Regions from separate parts of the Nonomuraea sp. B19D2 genome, predicted to be linked through region 2. Evidence: riboswitches for the same ligand, from Rfam matches in the RefSeq annotation. Region 2 holds a riboswitch; each other region holds the start of a gene.
The links. A riboswitch is a leader RNA that binds a small molecule or an ion and turns the genes downstream of it on or off. The one in region 2 is predicted to bind thiamine pyrophosphate.
Positions count from the first base shown of each region.

Region 1: it holds a riboswitch for thiamine pyrophosphate, as region 2 does, so the genes downstream of both, ABN273_RS28180 (purine-cytosine permease family protein) here and tenA (thiaminase II) in region 2, are expected to answer to the same signal.
Region 3: it holds a riboswitch for thiamine pyrophosphate, as region 2 does, so the genes downstream of both, thiO (glycine oxidase ThiO) here and tenA (thiaminase II) in region 2, are expected to answer to the same signal.

Region 1 covers NZ_JBEFAK010000016.1:103,720-111,203, forward strand. The annotation lists gene ABN273_RS28170 (sensor histidine kinase) at 1-1,341, opposite strand, end outside; gene ABN273_RS28175 (methylated-DNA--[protein]-cysteine S-methyltransferase) at 1,438-2,010, shown strand; gene ABN273_RS28180 (purine-cytosine permease family protein) at 1,976-3,307, opposite strand; TPP riboswitch at 3,298-3,413, opposite strand; gene ABN273_RS28185 (rhodanese-like domain-containing protein) at 3,489-3,812, opposite strand; gene ABN273_RS28190 (winged helix-turn-helix transcriptional regulator) at 3,911-4,345, opposite strand; gene ABN273_RS28195 (MFS transporter) at 4,443-5,825, shown strand; gene ABN273_RS28200 (Fpg/Nei family DNA glycosylase) at 5,841-6,719, opposite strand; gene ABN273_RS28205 (TenA family protein) at 6,785-7,390, opposite strand; gene ABN273_RS28210 (GOLPH3/VPS74 family protein) at 7,414-7,484, shown strand, end outside.
Region 2 covers NZ_JBEFAK010000041.1:45,275-52,758, forward strand. The annotation lists gene ABN273_RS45595 (hypothetical protein) at 61-1,827, shown strand; gene ABN273_RS45600 (MFS transporter) at 1,990-3,141, shown strand; gene ABN273_RS45605 (winged helix-turn-helix transcriptional regulator) at 3,189-3,569, opposite strand; gene ABN273_RS45610 (RidA family protein) at 3,698-4,102, shown strand; TPP riboswitch at 4,209-4,304, shown strand; gene tenA (thiaminase II) at 4,296-4,979, shown strand; gene ABN273_RS45620 (AfsR/SARP family transcriptional regulator) at 4,990-7,484, opposite strand, start outside.
Region 3 covers NZ_JBEFAK010000003.1:353,268-360,751, forward strand. The annotation lists gene ABN273_RS08245 (polyprenyl synthetase family protein) at 1-1,010, shown strand, start outside; gene thiE (thiamine phosphate synthase) at 1,197-1,835, opposite strand; gene ABN273_RS08255 (Rv2175c family DNA-binding protein) at 1,813-2,187, opposite strand; gene ABN273_RS08260 (NAD(P)/FAD-dependent oxidoreductase) at 2,218-3,393, opposite strand; TPP riboswitch at 3,442-3,558, shown strand; gene thiO (glycine oxidase ThiO) at 3,548-4,645, shown strand; gene thiS (sulfur carrier protein ThiS) at 4,642-4,842, shown strand; gene ABN273_RS08275 (thiazole synthase) at 4,835-5,590, shown strand; gene pknB (Stk1 family PASTA domain-containing Ser/Thr kinase) at 5,701-7,484, shown strand, end outside.

The sequences.
Region 1 (7,484 bases), on a different contig from region 2:
GTGGTCCATGAGCTCACCCAGCGACCTGGCCCGCTCGGCGATCGTGTGCACGGCCGAGCGGCGTTCCGGGTCGCTCATCTTGTCCCAGCGCCTGTCGAGCGTGCTGGCGAACCCGCGCACGATTGTGATCGGCGTACGCAGCTCGTGGCTGGTCGTGGCCAGGAACAGGTCCTTGGCCTCCTCGAGCTCCTTGGCCGTGGTCACGTCGCGGAAGTCGATGACCACCTCGCCGGTCTCCTCGATCCGCGCGCTCACGACGTCCAGCCACCGCCCGCTCTCCATCTGGAATGTGACCTTCTCGCCCGGTTTGGGCAGCGGGAACGGCGGCGGCCCGCCGATGACGGCCTCGGCGGAGAACGCGGTGAGCTCGACGGCGGCCGGGTTCCACCGCACCACGCGGCCGGCCTCGTCGAGCACGGCGATGCCGTCGGCACTGGCGTCGAAGACGGCCTGCTCGTGCGCGCGCTGCCGCACCGCCTCCTGGTAGGCCACCGCGTTGCCGACGGCGATGCCCGCATGCCCGGCCAGCAGCTCAAGCAGCTCCAGTTCGAGGTGCCCGGGCGTGCTCTCGGCGAACAGCGCGTACAGGGCTCCGTACGGGCGCCCGCCGACGGCGGCCAGGCCGAGCGCGATCGTGTGCAGGCCGTTCAGCCGCGCCCACACCAGGTCGTCCAGCCCGTCCGACTGCAGCAGGACGGTCTTGCCGGTGCGTAAGAGCTTGTCCACGAGGCTCGTGCGCAGGTCCGTGGTAGTGCCCCTGATGGCGTCCGGCAGCTGGTACGTGCTGACCAGGCGTAACCGGTCCCCCTCGATCAGCACGAACCCGCCCGCGTCCGCCCCCGTGAGCTCGGTCAGGCTGGCCGAGATCTGGTCGAGCACGGCGGAGAGCTCTAGCTCGGAGTTGATGTCGCCGACCACGTCGGTCAGCCTGCGCACCAGACGCGCCCGGCGGGCCATGCGGTTCCTGGCCAGCTCGTCGGCCCGCGCGAGATGGTGCACGCAGACATAGCCGGCCACGGCGCTGCCCAGGCGCAGCGCGCTGATGTCGACGCGCACGTCGAGGACGGTCCCGTCGCTGCGCAGGCGCTTGGTGCGCACCGAGACCTGGCCGCCGGTGCGTACGCGTTCGAGCACGGCGTTGTGCTCGGCGGTGAGCTCGCCGGGCACGATCGGCGCGCGGCGCCCGAGTATCTCCTCCGCCGTCCACCCGAACAGCCGCTCGGCAGCCTCGTTCCAGACCAGCACGCTCTGGTCCCGGTCGACGACCACGACGGCGTTGGGCGAACAGGCGAGCGCAGCACGAGCTATCTCGTCGTCACTCCCGGCCCATTCGTCCCCCACTCCTCCATAGTGCACGTGGCACGGTGAGTGCGTCGGGCGATCCGTCCGATACGCTGCGGTCACGGCGATTCTCGGTGGGTGGGGGGGGTGGGTGCCATGTCGAGTGGCGATCTCGATGCCTTGTTGCGGGTGACCTCCAGCACCTATCGAGGCGAGACGCCCCCCGACATCGCCTTCGGCACCTATGACGGCGCCGTCGGCAGGCTGGTGCTCGCGGTGACGGGCAAGGGCATCGTGGCGTGCAGCTTCGAGCCGGAGAACAACGTGTTCGCGCTGCTCACGAGGCATGTGGGCACGTTCATCGGGCCGGACGCGCGCCGGCTCGACCCGGTGCGCAGGGAGCTGGACGCATACTTCTCCGGCCGCCTGCGGGCTTTCGCCACACCGGTGAACCTGACGCTGGCCACGCCGTTCGCCCGTACGGTGCTGCAGAAGACGACGGTGGTCCCGTACGGCACGACGACCACGCTGGAGGAGATCGGCGCGAGCATCGGCAGGCCGCGCGCGCTGCGGGCGATCGGCAACGCGCTGGCCTCCAACCCCGTGTGCGTGATCGTGCCGTGCCACCGGGTGGTGCGCGAGGACGGCGGGCTCGGCGACTACGCGGGCGGCCCCACGGCCAAGCAGCACCTGCTCAACGTCGAGAAGCGCGCGTCAACGAGCCGATGAGCAGCGCCACCAGCGCGGCCACGACGGCCGCGCCGAGCGCGCCGTTCATCCACGGCTGCCGGGTGAAGCCGATGGCCTCGCGGGCCGACTGCCAGAAGGCGTCCCACTTCGGGACCGTGGGCGTGGAGGTCGTCAGCCAGTACGCGACGAAGCCAAGGGCCCACGGCACCAGCCTCGACCAGCGCGCGGGCGCGTTCTCCGCGGTGTTCCAGCCGCGCGAGCCGCCGAGCACGAAGTAGTCCACGGCCAGCACCGCGAACATCGGCACGAACACCGCCCCGATCACCCCCAGGAACGCCCCGTACGAGGTGACGTCCACGAACAGGGCGATCGCGACGGTCAGCACGCCGATGGCGGTGGAGAAGATGCGCCGGTCCACGCGCGGCATCAGGTTCTGCAGCGAGACCGTGGTGGAGTAGACGTTGGCGAACGACTGGTCGGTCTCGCGCAGCACCAGGATCGCGAAGAACAGCGCGCCCAGCGGCACCGCGACGAACGGGCCGAACACCGACGTCCCATCGGCCAGCACCGCGTCCGCCCCCGCCATGGCCACCGCGTACACGCCCAGCCCCAGGCATGCCACCTGCGCCAACGTGTACCCGCCGACCACGCCGGTGAACGCGGCCCCGCTCGACCTGGAGTGCCGGGCGAAGTCCGCCGCCATCGGCACCCACGACACCGACAGCGCGATCACGTAGTCGACGGCCGGGGCGAACGCCGCCCAGGACCCGCCGGTGTGCACGGGGGCCCGGGTCAGGAAGAACCAGGCGAACCACACCAGCGACACGATCACGCCGATGGTGACGTACCGCCGCAGGATCCGCACCGACCCGAGCGGCCAGATCGTGAGCGCGGTGGTCAGCGCTCCGGCCGCGATCACCCACACCGCGTACGGCACCGCGCCGAAGATGGCACCGGCGGCCTTGGCGATGACCCACAGCTCGAACGCGCCCCAGCCGATCATCTGCACGATGTTCAGCACCGTGGGCACGTACGAGACCCGCGCGCCGAACAGCCCCCGCAGCAGCACCATCGCGGGCTCCCCCGTCCGTGTGCCCGGGATGGCGGACAGGCCGACCATGGCCGTGCCGATCAGGCTGCCCACCACGACGGCCACCAGCGCGGCGGCCAGGCTGAGCGGGGCGCCGCCGAGCGGGTCGAGCAGGAGCAGCGCTCCGGAGAAGCCCAGAAGGCTCACGCCGAGGTTCGCCCAGAGCGCACCCTGGTCGAGCACGCCCAGCGTCTTCGGCGGCCTGCCCTCGAGGGTCAGGGGAACTTCGTCGGCGACATGCGTCATCGCACACTCCCTACGCCGGCATTACCCGGACAGGTTCAGGCGGTCGGCAGCGGATCGTGTGCTGCCCTCTCAGCCCGGTGAACCCCGAGCTCCCGCGACGATCTGAAGTTGGCGCCCTCATCATGCCCTAGTGGCGGCAGAAACGCCACAGGGAGGCTTTACATGTGCTTTGAGAAGATTTTTAGGCCACGAAGGGCGTCTGCCCCGTTTCGCTGACCATCGGGCGACGCGCGAACTCCCACGACTGCATGCCGCCACCGACGTTGACCGCGTCGCGCCCGAGCTGGTTGAGCCAGGCCGCGACCTGCAGGGACCGGCCGCCAACCCGGCAGACGACATAGACCGTCCGGTCGCCGGGCACCTCGTCGACCCGCCCTTGGATCTGGGTCATGGGGATGTGGACAGCCTCCGGCGCGTGCCCGGCGACCCACTCGTCCTGCTCTCGGACGTCGAGCAGGTAGGCGTCGTCGGGAACGGCACTGGCTTCGATCTCAGGAACGGTCATGACTCCATCATCTCGCGGCGAGGGAGCGCCGCCGCCTGGAGGAGGAGCGACGAAGGAGCGACGGGGGAAGGCGGCGGCATCTGGCGACCGAGCCCGCCTCACGGAGTGAGGCCATCAACACGCGAGTCGTAGGCGGCACGCGCTTCGGCGATCTCCCGCTGGTGCTCCTCCGTCCAGGTGACCAGCGCCTTTATGGTCTGGTGCAGCGTACGGCCGAGCGGCGTCAGCGCGTAGTCGACCCTGGGCGGCACGACGGGGTGGACCGTGCGGCTGACCAGGCCGTCGCGCTCGAGCTGGCGCAGGGTCACGCTGAGCATGCGCTGGCTGACGCCGTCGATCTCGCGGCGGAGCTGGGTGAAGCGCAGGCTCTGGCAGTCGAGCAGGGCGATCACCAGCAGCGACCACTTGTCCGCGATGCGGTCGAGTATCTGGCGGACCTCGCAGTCCTCGCGGGTGTCCCACTGGCGTACGTCGTAGTCGGCTTCCACGGTGCTGTCGCAGTAACCGAGTGATTCCGAAGTGCCTTCTTCCATGACATTTCATGTTGGCTGATGATGTGTCCGGTTACAAGAGAGAACCGAAATGCCTAGAAGTAACCGGGAGTTTGTTATGCCTGCTCGCTCTTGGGGCGTGCTGATTGTTTTGTGCGGAGCCATCTTTCTCGAGGGCATCGACGTGGCCATGCTCAACGTCGCCCTCCCGTCCATCAGGGCTGACCTGGGGCTGTCAACGGGGGTGCTGAGCGGGGTCGTGAGCGCGTACGTGCTCGGCTACGGCGGCTTCATGCTGCTCGGCGGCCGGGCGGCCGACCTGCTGGGCCGGCGGCGGATGTTCCTGCTCTGGCTGGGGGTGTTCCTGGCCTTCTCCGGGCTCGGCGGATTCGCTCATGAGGGGTGGGTGCTGCTGGTGGCCAGGTTCGTCACGGGGGTGGCCGCCGCGTTCATGACCCCGGCCGGGCTCTCCCTGCTCACCACGACCTTCCCCGAGGGCCCGCGGCGCAACCGGGCCCTGCTCATCTACGCCGGCACGGCGGCGGGCGGCTTCGCGCTCGGGCTGGTGATCGGCGGCCTGCTGACCGCGTTCGGCTGGCGCTGGGTCTTCTTCGCGCCCGTCCTGCTGTCGCTGGTGATCCTCCTCGCCGCGATCCCGCTGCTCAAGGATTCCCCTTCCGAGTCTCGCGGCGGCGGCTTCGACGCGGCGGGCGCTCTGAGCGTCACGGGCGCGATGATGCTGCTGGTCTACGGGGTGGTACGCCTCGAGCACCCGTCCGACGGCTGGCCGCTGACGGTGGCCGCCTTCCTCGGTGGCCTGGCGCTGCTCGGGACCTTCGTGGCCGTGGAACGCCGCTCCGCCCGCCCCCTGGTCCGCCTGGGCATACTCAGGTCGGGCGCCCTCGTCCGGGCGAACGTGCTGGCCGCCCTGCTCACCGCCTCGTTCTTCGGCTTCCAGTTCCTGGTCACGCTCTATCTGCAGGAGCTGCGCGGCTGGTCCACCATCCAGACGGGCCTGGCCCTGCTGGCGGCGGCCGCCGACGTGATCCTCGCCCCGACGCTCACGCCGTGGCTGGTCAACCGGTACGGCAACGCCAAGGTCGTCCTGGGCGGCCTGCTGTCGGGGCTGCTGGCGTACGCGCTCTTCCTCGGGGTGGGGCTCGACTGGACGTACGCGGCCATGCTGCCCTCGATGCTGCTGATCGGCCTGATGTTCGCCTTCGTCTACGGCCCGCTCACGATCGTGGCCACGGACGGCATCGCGCCGGAGGAGCAGGGGCTGGCGAGCGGTCTCATCAACACGTCGTTCCAGTTCGGCGCGGCCCTGGGCCTGTCGATGGTCACCGCGGTCAACGTGGCGGCCCTGGGCGACGGGACCACGGCGGAGGCCGGCCTCACGGCGCTGCGCACGGCCCTGGCGGTCCCGGTGACGGCCACCCTGCTGGGCGCGGTGGTGGCGGCCATCGGCCTGCGCAGGCGCACGGGGACCCGGGAGGCGGACCGGGTGCCGGTCGGCGCCTGAGCACCCACGCAGGGGTCATTTGAGCAGCCGGGACAAGCGCCGATCGGCGAGGGGCTTGCCGCCGGTCTGGCAGGTGGGGCAGTACTGCAGGGACGAGTCGGCGAAGGACACCTCGCGGATGGTGTCGCCGCACACGTCGCACGGCTGCCCCGTCCTGTTGTGGACGCGCAGCCCGGACTTCTTCTCCGCCTTGAGGTCCTTGGCCGCCAGCCCGTGCGCCCGCTCCACCGCCTCTCTCAACGTGGTGATGATGGCCTCGTGCAGGTCGGCGATCTGCGCGTCCGTCAGCGACGACGCGATCTTGAACGGGGACATCCTGGCCGCGTGCAGCACCTCGTCCGAGTACGCGTTCCCGATGCCCGCGATGACCTTCTGGTCGCGCAGCAGCCCCTTGATCTGGGTGCGGTTGCCGCTCACGATGCGCTTGAGCGCTTCCACGGTGAAGGACTCGTCGAGGGGGTCGGGACCGAGGGAGGCGACACCGGGGATGTCTTCCGGATTTTTCGTGACATAGACGGCGAGACGCTTCTGCGTCCCCGCCTCCGTCAGCTCGAACCCGGGCGCCAGCCCCTCCTCATCGGGCGCCAGCCGGACCCGTACCGCGAGCGGCCCCTTGCCGGGGCGCACGGGCTTGGCGCCCGAGAGGTCGTCGCGCCAGCGCAGCCAGCCCGCTCTGGCCAGATGGATGATCAGGTGAAGGCCGTCGCAGTCGAGGTCGAGGAACTTGCCGTGCCTCGACACGCTGGTGACGGTCAGCCCGCCCAACGCGGTCACGGGCGGGTCGAACGTCTTGAGCGCCTGGATGGCCACCACGTCGACCCCCAGGACCGTACGACCCACCGCCCGCTCGCGCAGGAAGTGGGCGAGAGACTCCACTTCGGGAAGTTCCGGCATGCCACCAGGGTACGGCGCACACCGAACCGTCCACAGCCTGTGGAAACCGTGTCAGGCGAACACGGCTACGGCACGTCCCAGAAGGCCAGCTCGTGCGCCATGCCCTCGGCGAACAGCGCCTCCGCCCGCGCCGGATCCGGCCCCGCCTCGTCGATCATCTGCGCGATGCGCACGGTCAGCGCTTCGAACCCCGGATCCGCGTACGTGTCCACCCAAGCCCGATATCTCGGCTCAGCGGGCGGATTCTCCGCCAATATCCGCCCAAGACTCGAATATCCCCACATACACGGATAAAGCGCGGCCAGCCCCTCCCCATACGACGCCGCCGACTCCAGCAGGAACGCCGTGTACGCCGCGCACGCCGGCCCCTTCACCGCCCCCTCCAGATCGGCCCCGAACTCCGCCGACATCGACCTGTGCAGGCTCAGCTCGTCGTGGTACGTGGTGTGCGCCAGGTCCACCAGGTCACCCAGATGCCCGGCGGGAGCCTGCCAGGCCAGCCGCGCGAAGACCCGTACGTAGTCGAGCAGGAACAGGTAGTCCTGCTCCAGCCACGACCTGAACACCGGCTCGGGCAGGTCGCCACGCCCGATGCCGGCCACGGTGGGGTGCTCGAGCTGCGCCTTGAGCAGCGGGCGGCCGATGGCGTGCAGCTTCTCCGAGATGGTCATGGTTGGGAGGTTAGTGTCGAAGCATGACTGTGACGATCGCCGAGGAAGTCCTCCTGCTCGCCTACAGCGAAGACGGCATGCCACTGATCAGCTG
Region 2 (7,484 bases):
TTCGAAGAAAGGCCGGCCGTGAGGGAGACATCGGGCGATCCAAAGGCGCCTGGAGCGGGCATGCGTGCATTGCGCGGGCGGCGGACGCTGTCGCTGATTACGGTGACGAGCCTGGCGCTGGGCGGCAACGCGGCCGCGGCCGGAGCCGACACGAATCCATTCGCGCAGCCCAGGAAAGTGACCGTCCTCGGATTCGGGGCCGTTCCGAACGACCGCAGGGACGACACCGCGGCCATGCAGAAGGCCGCCGACTACCTGTGTACGCACCCGGGCACGACACTGGTTTACCCGCCGGGTGTTTACCACGTCGACAGGGTCGTGAACACCGCGGATCTCACGGCCGATCCCAGGACGTGGACGATTCTGTATGACAAATGTGAAAACGTGAAGATCGCCGGTATTCACGCGAAAATCGAAGTCAAGGGCGACTTCACGAAGACAGCGGCAGGCAGCTATGGAGACAACCTGTTCGCCCCGGACAAGATGGCGACGACGCCGTTCTACTTTCAGGACGCCCGCGGCTTGAAGCTGTCCGGATTCGAGATCGACGGAAACGTCGAAAAGATGACGCAGTCAGTTCCGCAAGGGGGACGCCTGGCCGAGGCCTCGGAGCACGCGGTCCACATCGGCGGCAGCGTCAATCACGCCAGCCAGAACATCACGCTCACCGGCCTTCACCTCCACCACATGGCAGCCGACGGCATCCTGCTGGGGTCGGGCAGGGACATCACGATCCGTCATGTGCAGAGCGCCAACAACATCCGTCAGGGCCTGACCATCGGACAGGGCCGCAATGTGCTGGTCACCCAGAGCACCTTCCGCGATACCGGCGTGGTGGGCACCAGCCCTGACAGCTACCCTCTGCACTCTCCTGGGCGAGGCGTGGACATCGAGCCCGAGTGCACCCCCAAGGACGCCGAATGGGGCCAGTACGAGAGCGGCCGGCAGGTCGATGCCTGCAACGATGCGGTGGGGATGACCGGCAACATCCTGTTCGACCACGTGCGGGTCACCGGCAACCTCGGCGGCGGGATCGCCATGCCGCACGGCGAAAGCTCGGCGAACGTGACGGTACGCCACTCCTTCCTGCGAAATCCGCTGGGCAAGAGCGGCGACGTGGTGGACATGGGCATCGTCGGCGGGGTCGTGGAGGACTCTGTGCTCGATGGCCAGAACGGATTCGCTGTGGCCTGTGCCACCAGAGGCTCTGCGGTGCAGCTGACCTCGCCGATCTGGGAGCGCTATCTGCGAGATCTGGCCAATGACCCCTCTCCGGTCGCCCGGGGCGTCCACCGGCAGACCGATCCGACCTTCTCCAGCACCGTGCGGCGCAACACCATCAAAGGCCAGGGCCCGAAATTCCTGTGCCAGGACGCGACGCCCGTGATGAGGATCACCGACAACAAGATCAAGGGCACCCTGCTCCCGGCACCCCCGGAAACCACGTACTACCCGACCTTCGGCCACCTGATCGTCTTCTCGGGCACGCCTGACGCCCTGTGCAGCACGACCAACGCATGGGGGAAGGAGATCACCATCGAACGCAACGACATCTTCATCCCGCGCGCCGCACCCACCGGTCAGCCCTACGGCCAGATCAACTACTGCGGGAAGTCCATCAAACTCGCCGACAACGTCTACCGCACTGATACGGAAGATCCCGCCCGTCCCCTCTGGGTCTACTACAACCGCGCCCAAGGCGTGGGGTCGGTGACTCAGGACTGCTTCCCGGCCGGCGGAGCGATCGTCGCGGTGGACGAAAATCACGTGCCTTATCCGCTCACCGATCGGGGGACACAGAAATGCCTGACGTTGCCCCAGCCATAGGCAGGGAAGACTGATCCGCCGGCCCTCTGAATCCTGTTGCAGCGGGACTGGTGAGCCTGCTGAGGTACGTGCATGGACAGTGCCACTGAGCAGGTGCAACGGGCGAGGACAGGAAGAGACCGTACGATCCCCCGACAACCGGCTCCATGGCACAGGCTGGCGGTGCTCGGCGCCCTGATGCTGGCCGCCCTCACCTTCAACACCGCGGAGAACCTGCCGGTCGGCCTCCTGGAGCTCATTTCCGAAGACCTGCGGGTGTCCCTGTCAGCGGTCGGTCTCCTGGTCACCGGTTACGGCGTGACGGTGGCCGTCGCATCGGTGCCGATCGCCCACGTCGTGCGGGCCGTGCCCCGACGTTATGTGCTCACGGGACTGCTGGCCGCGCTCGTGGTGTCCAGTCTTGTTGCGGCGCTGGCCCCCTCTTACTGGCTGCTCCTGGTGGCGCGGCTGCTGACCGCGCTCGCCCAGGCGCTGTTCTGGGCCGTAATGGGGCCGGTCGCGGTGGGCCTGTTCGCGCCCGAGGTCCGGGGGCGTGTGATCGGGGCGTTGTCCGTCGCTGGTTCGCTCGCTCTCGTGCTGGGCGTTCCCGCTGGGACCTGGCTGGGCCAGCAGAGTAACTGGCAGGTGCCCATCGCCATGCTGGCGGCTCTGGGGCTCTGTTCTTTGGTGACGATCGCCGTTCTGCTACCGACTTCGCGTCCGGAAGAAGAGCCAGCCGCCTACGCGACCAGTCCCGACGTGTGGCGGTTCTGGACGGTGCTGGCGGCCGGGACCTTGTCCGCCACCGGGGCGTTCACGGGATACACCTACATCGTGACGTTCCTGGGCGACGTGAGCGGGTTCTCCCCGAGCGCGGTCAGCGCCCTGTTCGTGGTTTTCGGTGTCGCGTGTCTGGCCGGAGTGAGCATCACCGCGGCGTTTTTGGACCGCTTTGCGCAGTCCGCGCTGGCCACCGCCGTGGCCACGCAGGCGGTGGGGATGCTCGGCCTGTACGCGTTCGGCGCTCATCCGGTGGCGGCGGTGGTGTTCCTGGTGTTGATGGGCGGTGCACTCGGGCCGGTGTTCATGACCACGCAGAACGCGATGCTGCACTGCGCCCCGGGCCGCACGGACATCGCGCTCGCAGCGAACTCCGGTGCCTACAACGCCGGCATCGCAGCGGGTGCCGCGCTTGGGGGACTGGTCCTGCCGCTCGCCGATGTACGGGGCACCTTCCTCGCTGGTGGGCTGCTGACTGCCGGGGCGTGCGCGGCCCTGCTCGGCGGCGAACTGCTACGTGGGCGCCGTCGTCCAGAACGCTCAACACGCCGATGATGGACGCCGATCTTGCTAGGGGCACCGGCGTCGGGGTGGGGGAGCCGTCAGGCGTCGAAGCGCCGGCGGGCGGTCTCGATGTGGCCGAAGTACTGGTGGGTCCAGCCGCAGATGAGATCAACCGTGGCGCGCAGGGCCTGGCCCGGCTCGGTGAGGGTGTACTCGACTCGCGGCGGCACAGTGGGATGCACCTTCCGCTCGGCCAGGCCGTTGCGCTCCAGCATGCGCAGGTTCTGGGTGAGCATCTTGTGGCTGATGCCCTCGACCTCGTCGCGCAGCTCGATGAAGCGGAGGGTGCGCTCACCGAGAGTCTCGATGATAAGCAACGCCCACTTGTTGGCGACATCAGAGAAGATCTCCCGCGCCAGGGAGTCCGCGCGCCTCAGGTCCGCTTCGTCAGCCGTGCCCGCGAACTGCTTGGTCACCATCAGGTTCCCCAGTCTCTAAAAAGTGCGTTCTTCCACGTCAGCGAACACTCTCCTATGGTTTCTGAGTAACCGCAAGAGAGCACGGGCGCCCTCCGGCGCCTCGATCACCTAACCGATCAGGAGATCTCGTGGCTGTTTCGCTCATCAACCCTGACAGGCATGTCCAAGTCCCGCTCTACCACCACGTCGCGGTGGCGAGGGGGAGCAGGCAGGTCCACATCGCGGGACAGGTCGCCTGGGACGAGAACGGCGAGCTCGTGGCACCGGGCGACCTCGCAGGGCAGGTCACCCAGGTCTACCGCAACGTCGCCAAAGCGCTGGACGCGGCCGGAGCGACGTTCCACGACGTCGTCCGCTTCACGTGGTACGCCGCAGGCTGGAAGAGAGAGATGTACGACGCCTTCAACGCGGGCATCGAACAGGCGGCCCGCGAGTTCGACATCGCCACGCCGCCGGCCGCGCTGATCGGGGTGGACGTGCTTTTCGAGCCCGGCATCCTCATCGAGGCCGAAGTCACCGCGATCATCGATTGAAGCGGTCACACCAGGTGCGAGTAGTGGGGGATCCGATGCCCGGCTTGGTGCCGTTGGGCACGGAGGCCGGCCGCGAGCGCCGGTCATCTCGCCGTCTGCTAACGTTGCCCGCGACGCGGGGTGCCCGGCGCGCCGGGCTGAGATCACACCCGTCGAACCTGATCTAGTTCGCACTAGCGAAGGGACGTCATCGGTGACCTTCTCCGAGAAGATCTGGACGCGCACGGCCACGCTGCTCGAGGCGATCCACGACCACCCGTTCAACACCGCGCTGCGCGACGGCACCCTCGACCGGGACCGCTTCGCGTTCTACCTGGTCCAGGACGGGCGCTACCTGGTGGCGTACGCCAAGGTGCTCGCGACCGCCTCGGCCCGCGCCACCGACCCGGCCGACGCCGCGTTCTTCGCCCAGAGCGCGCACACGGCGCTGGTCGTCGAGCGCGGCCTGCACGCCGGCTACCTCGAGGAGTTCGGGCTGACGGCCGAGCAGACGGCGGGCATCGCCACCTCGCCGACCTGCCTGGCCTACTCCTCCTACCTCCAGGCCACGGCGCTCGCCGCCCCGCTGCCGGTGCTCGCCGCCGCCGTGCTGCCGTGCTTCTGGGTGTACCAGGACGTCGGCGCGGCGCTGCTCGAACGCACGGCGGGTGCCGCCGGGCACCCGTACCGGACCTGGATATCCACCTACTCCGACCCGTCCTTCGCGGCCTCGGTGGAGCAGGCCAAGGCGCTCGTGGACCGGCTGGCCGAGCTCGCCGACCCGGGGACGCGCGGGGCGATGGAGGAGGCGTTCTGCCGGGCCACCGAGTACGAGTGGATGTTCTGGGACAGCGCCTGGCGCCTCGAGACCTGGCCCACGGCGCAGTGGCTCGCCTGACACCCCGCCGTCACGCGTACGAGTCGCTGAGCTCCCTGCGCAGCTCGAGGGCCTGGTGCAGGTAGTGCCGGGCCAGCGCGGCACGCCCGGACGAGCGGTACAGCTCGCCCAGTGTCTGGTACGTGTCGGCCTCCCCGCTCCGGTCACCGAGCTGCTGGAAGATCATCAGCGAGCGCTCCAGCTGGTCGGAGCCGTCCAACCGGTCGCCCCTGGCCACCTGGAGCCCGCCGAGGTTCCGCATCGCGTACGCGCCGCAGTGCCGGTCCCCGAGCGACTCGAAGATGTCCAGCGCGTGCCCCTGGTAGCGCATGGCCCGCTCGGACTCGGCGACCAGGTCGTACAGGCGGCCGAGCTGTATCGACACGCAGCCCTCGCGGTGGGCGTCGCCGAGCTCCTCGGCCAGCCGCAGCGCGTCCCCGAGCCACCGCGAGGCCTGGCGCACGTCACGCAGCGACAGGTAGACGCGCCCGATCGCCTGCCGCGCGTACGCCTCGCCGCTCCTGTCGCCGATGGCCAGGAACATGGCCAGCGCGTGCCTGAAAGACCCCAGCGCCTTGAGGTGCCGGTTGGAGAACTGGTTGACCGCCGCCAGCCCGCAGATCGAGATCGCCTCGCTCCGGATGTCGCCCAGTTCGTGGAAGATGGCCCGCGCCCGCCTGAACATCTCGCCGGCCTCGGCGTACCGGTCCTGGTAGACGCAGACCTGGGCCAGGCCGCGGAGCATGGCCGCCTCGCCGTGGCGGTCGCCGGCCGCGCGGGCGCTGTCCAGGGCGATCCGGTGCGTGGCCTGCCACTCGTCCAGGAGGCAGTGCAGGTCGAAGTACGGGACCAGCGTCGCGGCCAGCCCCCACGCGGACTGGGCCAGGCCCGCGCCGGCGGCCAGCCGTACCGCCTCCACAAGGGACTCCCGCTCGGCGTCGAACCACGACAGGGGCTCGGCGGTCAGGCGGCCGAGGGTCTCCCGCGCCAGGCTCCAGCGGGGCGCCCCGTCGGACGTCAGCCCGAACAGGGTCGTCGGCAGCCGCGTGGCGGCGTGCTCGGCGGCGGTGAGCCAGCCGCCGAGCACCCTGACGAGCGCGTGCCGCTCGGCCCCGTCGACGGTCGGCCCGCCCGCCTTCTCCTTCGCGGCGCAGCGGACCAGGTCGTGCAGGCGGTAGCGGGGCTGGCCGACGGGGTCGGTGCCGGCCAGGCGCAGGAGGTTCGCGTCCACCAGGGTGTCGACCACCGTGTCCGCCCGGTGCCGGTCGAGCACGGCGTCGGCCACCCAGCCCGGCACGGACTGCGAGCCGAGCAGGCCGAGCGCGCGGAAGGCCAGGGCCGCGTCACCGGGCAGCCGGCGGTAGCTGAGCTCGAACGAGCCGCGTACCTCGAGGTCGCCGGCGCGCAGTTCGTCGAGGCGGCTCGTCTCGTCGTCCAGCCGCTGCTGCAGCACGCTCAGCGGCCAGCCGGACCGCCCGGCCAGCCGGGCCCCCGCCACCCTGATGGCCAGCGGCAGGTGGCCGCAGGAGCGCAGGATCGCCTGGGCGGCCTCGCGCTCCCCGGCCACCCGGTCGACGCCGACGATCTTGCCGAGGAGCTGCTCGGCCTCCGCGGGCGGCAGCACGTCGAGCTCGAGCTGGAGGGCGCCGGGCAACTCCGCGATCCGCAGCCGGCTGGTGACGAGCACCCCGCAGCCGCTGCCGGGCAGCAGGGCGCGTACCTGCGCGGTGTCGGCGGCGTCGTCGAGGAAGACCAGCATGGGCCGTTCGGCCAGCAAGGATCGATACAGTGAGGCCCGCTCGCGCAGCGTGGGCGGCAGGGCCGGCTCCGCGACGCCGAGCGCCCGCAGCGCCTCGGCCAGCAGGTCGAGGGGGTCGGCCGGGTCCGCGTCGGTGCCGCCCAGGCACAGATAGAGCTGCCCGGCCGGATACTCGGCGCGCAAGGCGTGCGCGCAGTGCACGGCCAGCGCCGACTTGCCCACGCCGGGCGGCCCGGTCACCACGGCTATCGACGGCGGCCCGTCCGGCCGCCGCTCCTCGGCCGACAGTGCGCGCGTCAGGGCCGCCACGTCCGCCGCTCTGCCGGTGAAGTCCGGCACGTCCGCGGGGAGCTGGTGCGGGGCCGGGGGCCGATCGCCCGGCAGCACGTGCGCGGGGAGCTGGTGCGGCGCCGGGGGCTGATCAACCGGCAGCACGGGCACGGGCGGAGGGTCGCCCGCCAGCACGGAGGCGTGCACGTCACGTAAATCCTGCCCCGGCTCGATGCCCAGCTCGTCCACGAGCTGCCGCCGGATCGTGGTGTAGGCGTGCAGCGCCTCGGCCCGCCGGCCGCTGTGGTGCAGGGCGAGGATCAGGCGCTGCCACAGATCCTCCCGGTAGGGGTGCTCGCCGATCAGCTCCCGCAGGCCGTCGATGGCGCCGGCGTGCTCGCCGCGGGCCAGCTTCAACTCGACCAGTTCCTCAGCCGCGGCCAGCCTGGCCTGGGTGAGGGCGCGCAGCCGTCCGTCCCAGAGCGGGCTGGCGGGCA
Region 3 (7,484 bases), on a different contig from region 2:
GAGAGTTCGTCGAACGGCAGTTGCCCGCCCCGGGCGATCCCGAGCTCGCGCCGCTGCGCACGGCCGCCGACGAGCTGCTGTCCGGCGGCAAGCGGCTGCGCCCGGCGTTCTGCTACTGGGGCTGGCGCGGCGCGGGCGGCACGGACGTGCCCGAGATCTTCACCGCCGCGGCCTCGCTGGAGCTGCTGCAGGCCAGCGCGCTGGTGCACGACGACGTGATGGACAAGAGCGACCTGCGCAGGGGGATGCCGTCCGCGCACCGCCGTTTCCAGGCGCTGCACGAGAAGTCGGGCTGGCACGGCTCCGCGGAGCAGTTCGGTGAGGGCGCGGCGATCCTGCTGGGCAACCTGCTGCTGATCTGGTCGGGCGAGATGTGGCGCACCAGCGGCCTGCCGCCCGAGTCGCTGGCGGCGGCCCAGCCGGTGCACGACCACATGCGCACCGAGCTGATGTGCGGCCAGTACCTCGACCTGCTGGAGCAGGCGCACGGGGAGAACACGTTCGAGTCGGCGCTGCGGGTGGCGCTGTTCAAGAGCGGGAAATATTCGGTGGAGCAGCCGCTCAGGCTCGGGCTGGTGCTCGCCGCGGGCAAGCTCGCGCCGTGGATGGACGAGCTGTGCACGGGGTACGGCACGCAGGTCGGGATCGCGTTCCAGCTCCGGGACGACATCCTCGGGGTGTTCGGCGACCCGGCGCAGACGGGCAAGCCCGCCGGCGACGACCTGCGTGAAGGAAAGCGGACGATGCTCGTCGCCCGCACGCTGGCGGCCGCCTCCCCCGCCGACGCGGCGACCGTGCGGCGGCTCCTGGGTGATCCCGGGCTGGACGAGCACGGGGTGGACACGTTGCGGCGGATCATCGACGGCACCGGGGCGTTGCAGGAGTGCGAGGACCTGATCGGCGACTACCTGGACAAGGCGTTGTCGGCGCTCGACGACGCCCCGGTGACCGCCGAGGCCCGTGTGGCGCTGACGGAGCTGGCCATCGCCGCCACCTCCCGCAAGACCTGACGCGCACTCGGGGCCCTGCTCGGGTGCGGACGCGCACCTTCATAGGGCCAGTACGCGGGGCGTGCCGAAAGCGTCCGCCACCACGCGGGCGCGCCGGTCAAGGGCCCGAGGCGCCCGCGGGGTGGCGGACGCCTCGGCGCGAGGCCGGCGGGACACGTGTGGCCGTGCCGGGGCGGCCTGCGGGGCTCAGCCGGAGGACAGGCGCTTGGCGAACTCCGCCGCGGCCGCCCCCGGGTCATCCGCGTCCGTGATCGCGCGTACGACCACCACCCGGCTCACCCCGTACGACATCACCTCGTCCAGGTTGGCGAGGTCGATGCCGCCGATCCCGAACCACGGCCGTGCGGTCTCCAGCGCAGCCGCGTGCCTGAGCAGCGGCGGGCCGGGGGCCGGGCGGCCGGGCTTGGTGGGCGTGGGCCAGATGGGGCCGCAGCAGAAGTAGTCGACGCCCGGCTCCACGGCCGCGGCGGAAGCCTCGGCGGCGGAGTGGGTGGACCGTCCGATGACGATGTCGTCGCCGAGTATCTCTCGCGCGACCGTCAAGGGAAGGTCGTCCTGCCCCAGGTGGAGCACGTCGGGGCGGGCGGCGTAGGCGACGTCCGCCCGGTCGTTGACGGCCAGTAGTTTGCCGTGCCGGTCGCAGGCGTCGCGGAAGACTTCGAGGAGCGCGAGTTCTTCGCGTGCCTCCAGGCCCTTCTCCCGCAGCTGGATGATGTCCACGCCGCCGGCCAGCACCGAATCGAGGAACTCTGCCAGGTCGCCGCGGTCGCGCCGGCCGTCGGTGCAGAGGTAGAGGCGGGCCTCAGAAAGCGAGGGCTTGGGCACGCCGCTTGACCTCGGTGTGACGGCCGGCCTTGATCGCCTCGATGGGCGACCCGGGCAGGGAGTCGTCAGGGGTGAAGAGCCAGCGCAGCGACTCGACATCGTCGTAGCCGGCGTCCAGCAACACGGTCAGTGTGCCGGGCAGGCCCTTCATCACGTCCTTTCCGTCGAGGAACACCGCAGGCACCTGCGGCCCGCCGCTGCCCCGGCGCACGCCGAGCAGCTTGTGGTCCTTGAGGAGTTGCTTGGCCCGCCCGATGGAAAGGTCCAGGCGCGAGGCCACTTCGGGGAGAGTGAGCCACTCAGCTACGAGCTGGTCGGTCTCCCGGTCGATCTGTGCAACAGAAAGCGTCACGAAACCACAACTACCACATGGCGTGCTTGCTCAAACAACACAATCCCGTAGAGGGACATCTGGATCTACCAGGCGTTCCACGTCGAGCCGGTGTCCCGCGTCGATGATTCTGCGCCCCTGTACGAGGTCCCGCGGCCGGTCCACGGCGAGCACCGCCGCGGCGACGTCGTCGGCCGTGAGCCAGACGGCCGACCACTTGCCCTCCGGGTCGCCACGGTAGACGAGCCGCTCCCCCGCCGGATGATGGCCCGCGTACTGCACCATGTGCCCGAACTGCTCCGACCAGAAGTACGGAACGGGATCGTAGGCCACGTCCTCGCCCAGCAGGCTCGCGGCGGCGACCTCGGGGGCGTTGAGCGCGGTGTCCCAGTGCTCGACCCTGAGCCTGGTCTGCCAGCGGCGCGACCACCAGGCGGCGCAGTCGCCGACGGCGACCGTGTCGGGCAGCGAGGCACGCAGGTGCTCGTCCACGACCACGCCGTTGTGCAGGTCGATGTCGGCGCCGGTGAGCCATTCGACGGCCGGCCGCACGCCGATGCCGGTGACGACCACGTGGGCCGCCACGAACTCGCCGCCGACCAGGCGCACGCCGCCCTCGTCCACGGAGTCGACCATGGTGCCGAGCCGCAGGTCGATGTCGTCGTACCAGCGCTGGGTGCGGGCCCCGATCTCGGCGCCGACGGCGGTCGCGAGCGGCGCCGGGCCCGCCTCGATCACGGTCACCGCGCATCCGGCGCGGCGGGCGGCGGTGGCCACCTCGGCGCCGATCCAGCCCGCGCCGATGACCGCGACGCGGGCGCCTGGGACGAGCATGGCCCTGAGCTCATGGGCGTCGTCGAGCGTGCGCAGCACGTGCTGGGGGCCGTCGCCGGGCAGCCTGATCGGCTCGGCCCCGGTGGCGATGACCAGCCCGTCGTAGCCCACCTCGCCCTCGGTGGTCTCCACGACGCCCGCGCGCAGCGACTTGGCGCTGACGCCGGGGCGGAAGTCCACGTCGATCGCGGCCAGGTCGGTGCCGACGTAGCTGGTGTCGGCGTCGCCGAACAGCACGGCCTTGGACAGCGGCGGGCGGTCGTAGGGGCGATGGCGCTCCGCACCGATCAGAGTGATCCTTCCGCCGAATCCGCGTCCGCGCAGCGCTTCCACGGTGCGCACCCCGGCCAGGCCGGCTCCTACCACCACGACATGATTCACGTTCATGACCATAACGGAGGGCGGTGCCGGGCCGACGCGGCGAGGTCGTAGGCTGGGGACGGAAAGACGCGCGGGAGTCCGGCCGTAACCGGGCTGAGAGGAAGGCTTCACCGGGCCTTCGACCGCAAGACACCTGATCCGGATCATGCCGGCGAAGGGAGCGCGAATGGATGTGATCGTGGGCGGCGGGGTCGTCGGGCTCTCCGTGGCCTGGCGGCTGGCTCGCGACGGACGGCCTGTCACCCTGGTGGACCCCGCCCCGGCCTCGGGCGCCTCGCACGCGGCCGCGGGGATGCTGGCGCCGGTCAGCGAGGTCGCCTACACCGAGGTGCCGCTGCTGCGGCTGGGTGTGGCGTCGCTGCGCCGCTGGCCCGCCTTCGCCACCGAGCTGGCCGCCGATGCGGGACTGGCCGGCACCGAGGCCCTGGATCTGCGCTCCGACGGGACGCTCGACGTGGCGTTCGGGACGGACGACCTGGCGGCGCTGGACGAGCTCGCCACGTACATGGAGAAGCTGGAGCTGCCCGTCGAGCGGCTGAGCGGGCGCGAGTGCCGCCGGCTGGAGCCCATGCTCGCCCCCTCCGTGCGAGGCGGGCTGCTGGCTCCCGGCGACGCCTGGGTGGACCCGCGCCGGGTGACGGCGGCGCTGCTCGCCGCCCTCGACCGGCGGGGAGTCCCGCTGGTGCGCTCGCGCGTCGGCGAGCTGCTGCGCGACGGCGGCCGGGTCACCGGGGTACGCCTCGGCGAGGGCGCCGAGATGCGGGCGGAGCGGGTCGTCCTGGCGGCCGGGGTGTGGAGCGCCGGGCTGGCGGAGGTGCCGGTGCGGCCGGTCAAAGGGCAGATCATGCGGTTGCGTTCCCCGCAGCCGCTGCTCACCCGCTGCGTACGCGGCACCGTGCACGGCACGCCGGTCTACCTCGTCCCCCGGGGCGACGGCGAGCTGGTGGTCGGGGCGACCCAGGAGGAGATGGGGTTCGACACCCGGGTGACCGCGGGCGGTCTGTACGAGCTGCTGCGGGACGCCAGGGAACTGGTGCCGGGCGTCACCGAGCTGGAGATCGCCGACGTGGTGGCCGGGCTGCGGCCGGGCACGCCGGACAACCTGCCGGTCATCGGCCCGAGCGGCACGCCCGGGCTCGCGCTGGCCACCGGCCACCATCGGGGCGGCGTGCTGCTGGCCCCGCTGACGGCCGACATCCTGCTGGGCGAAGAGGGCGAGCTGGCGGCGTTGTGCACGCCTGGAAGGTTTCGGGAAATTTCATGATTGTGACGATCAACGGGGCCGTGCACGAGGTGGCCGACGGCATGACCGTGGCGCAGGCCGTACGCAGATTGACCACGGCCGCCACCGGGGTGGCCGTGGCCGTGAACGACGAGGTGGTCACGCGGAGCTCGTGGGAGACGACGGCGCTCGGCGAGCATGACCGGGTGGAGGTTCTGACGGCGGTGCAAGGTGGATGATCTGATCATCGCCGGGGAGAAGTTCGCTTCCCGGCTCATCATGGGGACCGGCGGCGCGCCCTCGCTGGAGGTGCTCGACCAGGCGCTGGCCGCGTCCGGCACCGAGCTGACCACGGTGGCCATGCGGCGGCTCGACCCGAACGCCCGCGGCTCGGTGCTCGACGTGCTGCGCAAGCGGGACATCAAGGTGCTGCCCAACACGGCCGGCTGCTTCACCGCGGGCGAGGCCGTGCTGACGGCGCGGCTGGCCAGGGAGGCGCTCGGCACGAACTGGGTCAAGCTCGAGGTCATCGCCGACGAGCGGACGCTGCTGCCCGACCCGATCGAGACGTTCGACGCGGCCGAGCGGCTGGTGGCCGACGGGTTCGTGGTGCTGCCGTACATCGGGGACGATCCCGCGCTGGCGCGCCGGCTGGAGCAGGCGGGGTGCGCGGCCGTGATGCCGCTGGGCGCGCCGATCGGCTCGGGCCTCGGCATCCGCAACCCGCACAACATCGAGCTGATCGTCGAGGTCGCCTCGGTGCCGGTGGTGCTCGACGCCGGCATCGGCACGGCCAGCGACGCTGCGCTGGCGATGGAGCTGGGCTGCGACGCCGTGCTGCTGGCCACGGCGGTCACCAGGGCGCAGCGGCCCGACCTCATGGCGGCGGCCATGAAGGGTGCCGTGGCGGCGGGCCGGCTGGCGCGGCTCGCGGGCCGCATCCCGCGCAGGCGCTACGCGGAGGCGTCATCCCCGATGACCCCCTGAGGCGCCCGGTGTCGTGACGCGAACGCGGGGGCGTTCCGCAGGGAACGTCTCCGCATCGGTTTCGGGCGGCAAGGCCCTGCGGGTGGTAAAACGCCCGTAAACTCAGCGGGGTGGATACGACGACTGCGGACCCCTTGGTCGGGCGACTCGTCGATGGCCGCTACCGCATCGAGAGCCGGATCGCCCGGGGCGGCATGGCGACCGTCTACCTCGCGCTGGACATCCGGCTGGACCGGACGGTGGCGCTGAAGGTCATGCACAGCTCGCTCGCTGAGGACCCGGCGTTCGTCAGGAGGTTCATCGGCGAGGCCAAGTCGGTCGCCAGCCTCTCGCATCCCAACGTGGTGCACGTCTTCGACCAGGGCACCGACAACGACGTCGTCTACCTGTCGATGGAGTACGTGCCCGGCAGGACGCTCCGCGACATCCTGCGCGATCGCGGCAGGCTGCCCGCCCGCGAGGCGCTCGAGATCATGATCCCGGTGCTCGCCGCCCTCGGCGCGGCCCACCAGGCCGGGATGGTCCACCGCGACGTGAAGCCGGAAAACGTCCTGATGACCGACGACGGCCGGGTCAAGGTCGTCGACTTCGGCCTGGCCAGGGCCATCGAGGCCACCAACCAGACCCGTACGGGCGTGATGATCGGCACGATCGCCTACATGGCGCCCGAGCAGGTCACCCTCGGCGCCGCCGACGTGCGCAGCGACGTCTACGCCGCGGGCATTATGCTGTTCGAGCTGGTCACGGGGCAGCAGCCGTATGACGGCCAGACGCCGATGTCGGTCGCCTACCGGCACGTCCACGACACCGTGCCCGCGCCGTCGTCGCTGGTCCCCGAGGTGCCGCCGCTGATCGACACGCTGGTGGCGCACGCGACGGCCCGCGAGCCGGCCGACCGGCCCGCCGACGCCACCGCGATGCTCGTGGCGGCCGTCGACGCGCACCGGATGCTGCCGCGGATGACCGACCCGCGGATGACCGAGCCACGGATGTCCCACTCCCAGCCGCACGCCCGCACGGTCTCCGCCGCCCCCTCCATGCCGCAGGCCGCGCCGGCCCACACCATGATCCAGCCGCGGGAGGAGATGCCGAAGCGGCGTGGGTTCAGGCCCAACTGGTTCCTGGTGGTGCTCGCCGCCGTGATGGTGGTCGCGGTGGGGCTGACCGGCTGGTTCTTCGCACAGCCCGAGCGCGTCCACGTGCCCGAACTGGTCGGCAAGAACCTCGAGCTGGCCAGGAAGACCGCCGTCGCGGCCGGCTTCAAGGTGCAGGAGGCCAAGGGCGAGAACGACGAGAAGACGGCCGAGGGCCTGGTGCTCCGCACCGACCCGGTCGCCGGCGCCGAGGTGGAGAAGGGCGGCACGATCACGCTGGTGCCCTCGCTCGGCCCCAAGCGCGTCGTCGTGCCCAAGACGGCCGGCATGAGCGGCGACGAGGCCCGCAACGCGATCGCCGTCGCCGGGCTGACCGTGGGCGTGGTCAAGCGGCTGGCCAACCAGCAGGTCGAGCGGGACAAGGTGATCCGCACCTCGCCGCAGGTGGGCGAGAAGGTGCGGGAGGGCGCCAAGGTCGACATCTACGTCAGCGCCGGGCTGGTCATGCCCGACGTCGGCGGCATGCCCAAGGACGAGGCCGCCGGATTTCTGGGCGGGCAGGGCTTCCAGGTGCAGGTCAACGAGGTCGACGACGACGCCGAGCCGTGCACGGTCATCGCCCAGACGCCCAAGGCGAAGTCCGAGGTGAACCCCGGCGCGCAGGTCATGATCACGGTGGCGCGGTGCCAGGACTTCTGGGACTGGTTCCGCGGCGACGACGACGAGGCCCGTGACGACCAGCAGTTCGCCCTGGTGCCGGCGGTGATCGGCAAGGACGTCAAGGACGCCAGGGCGGAGCT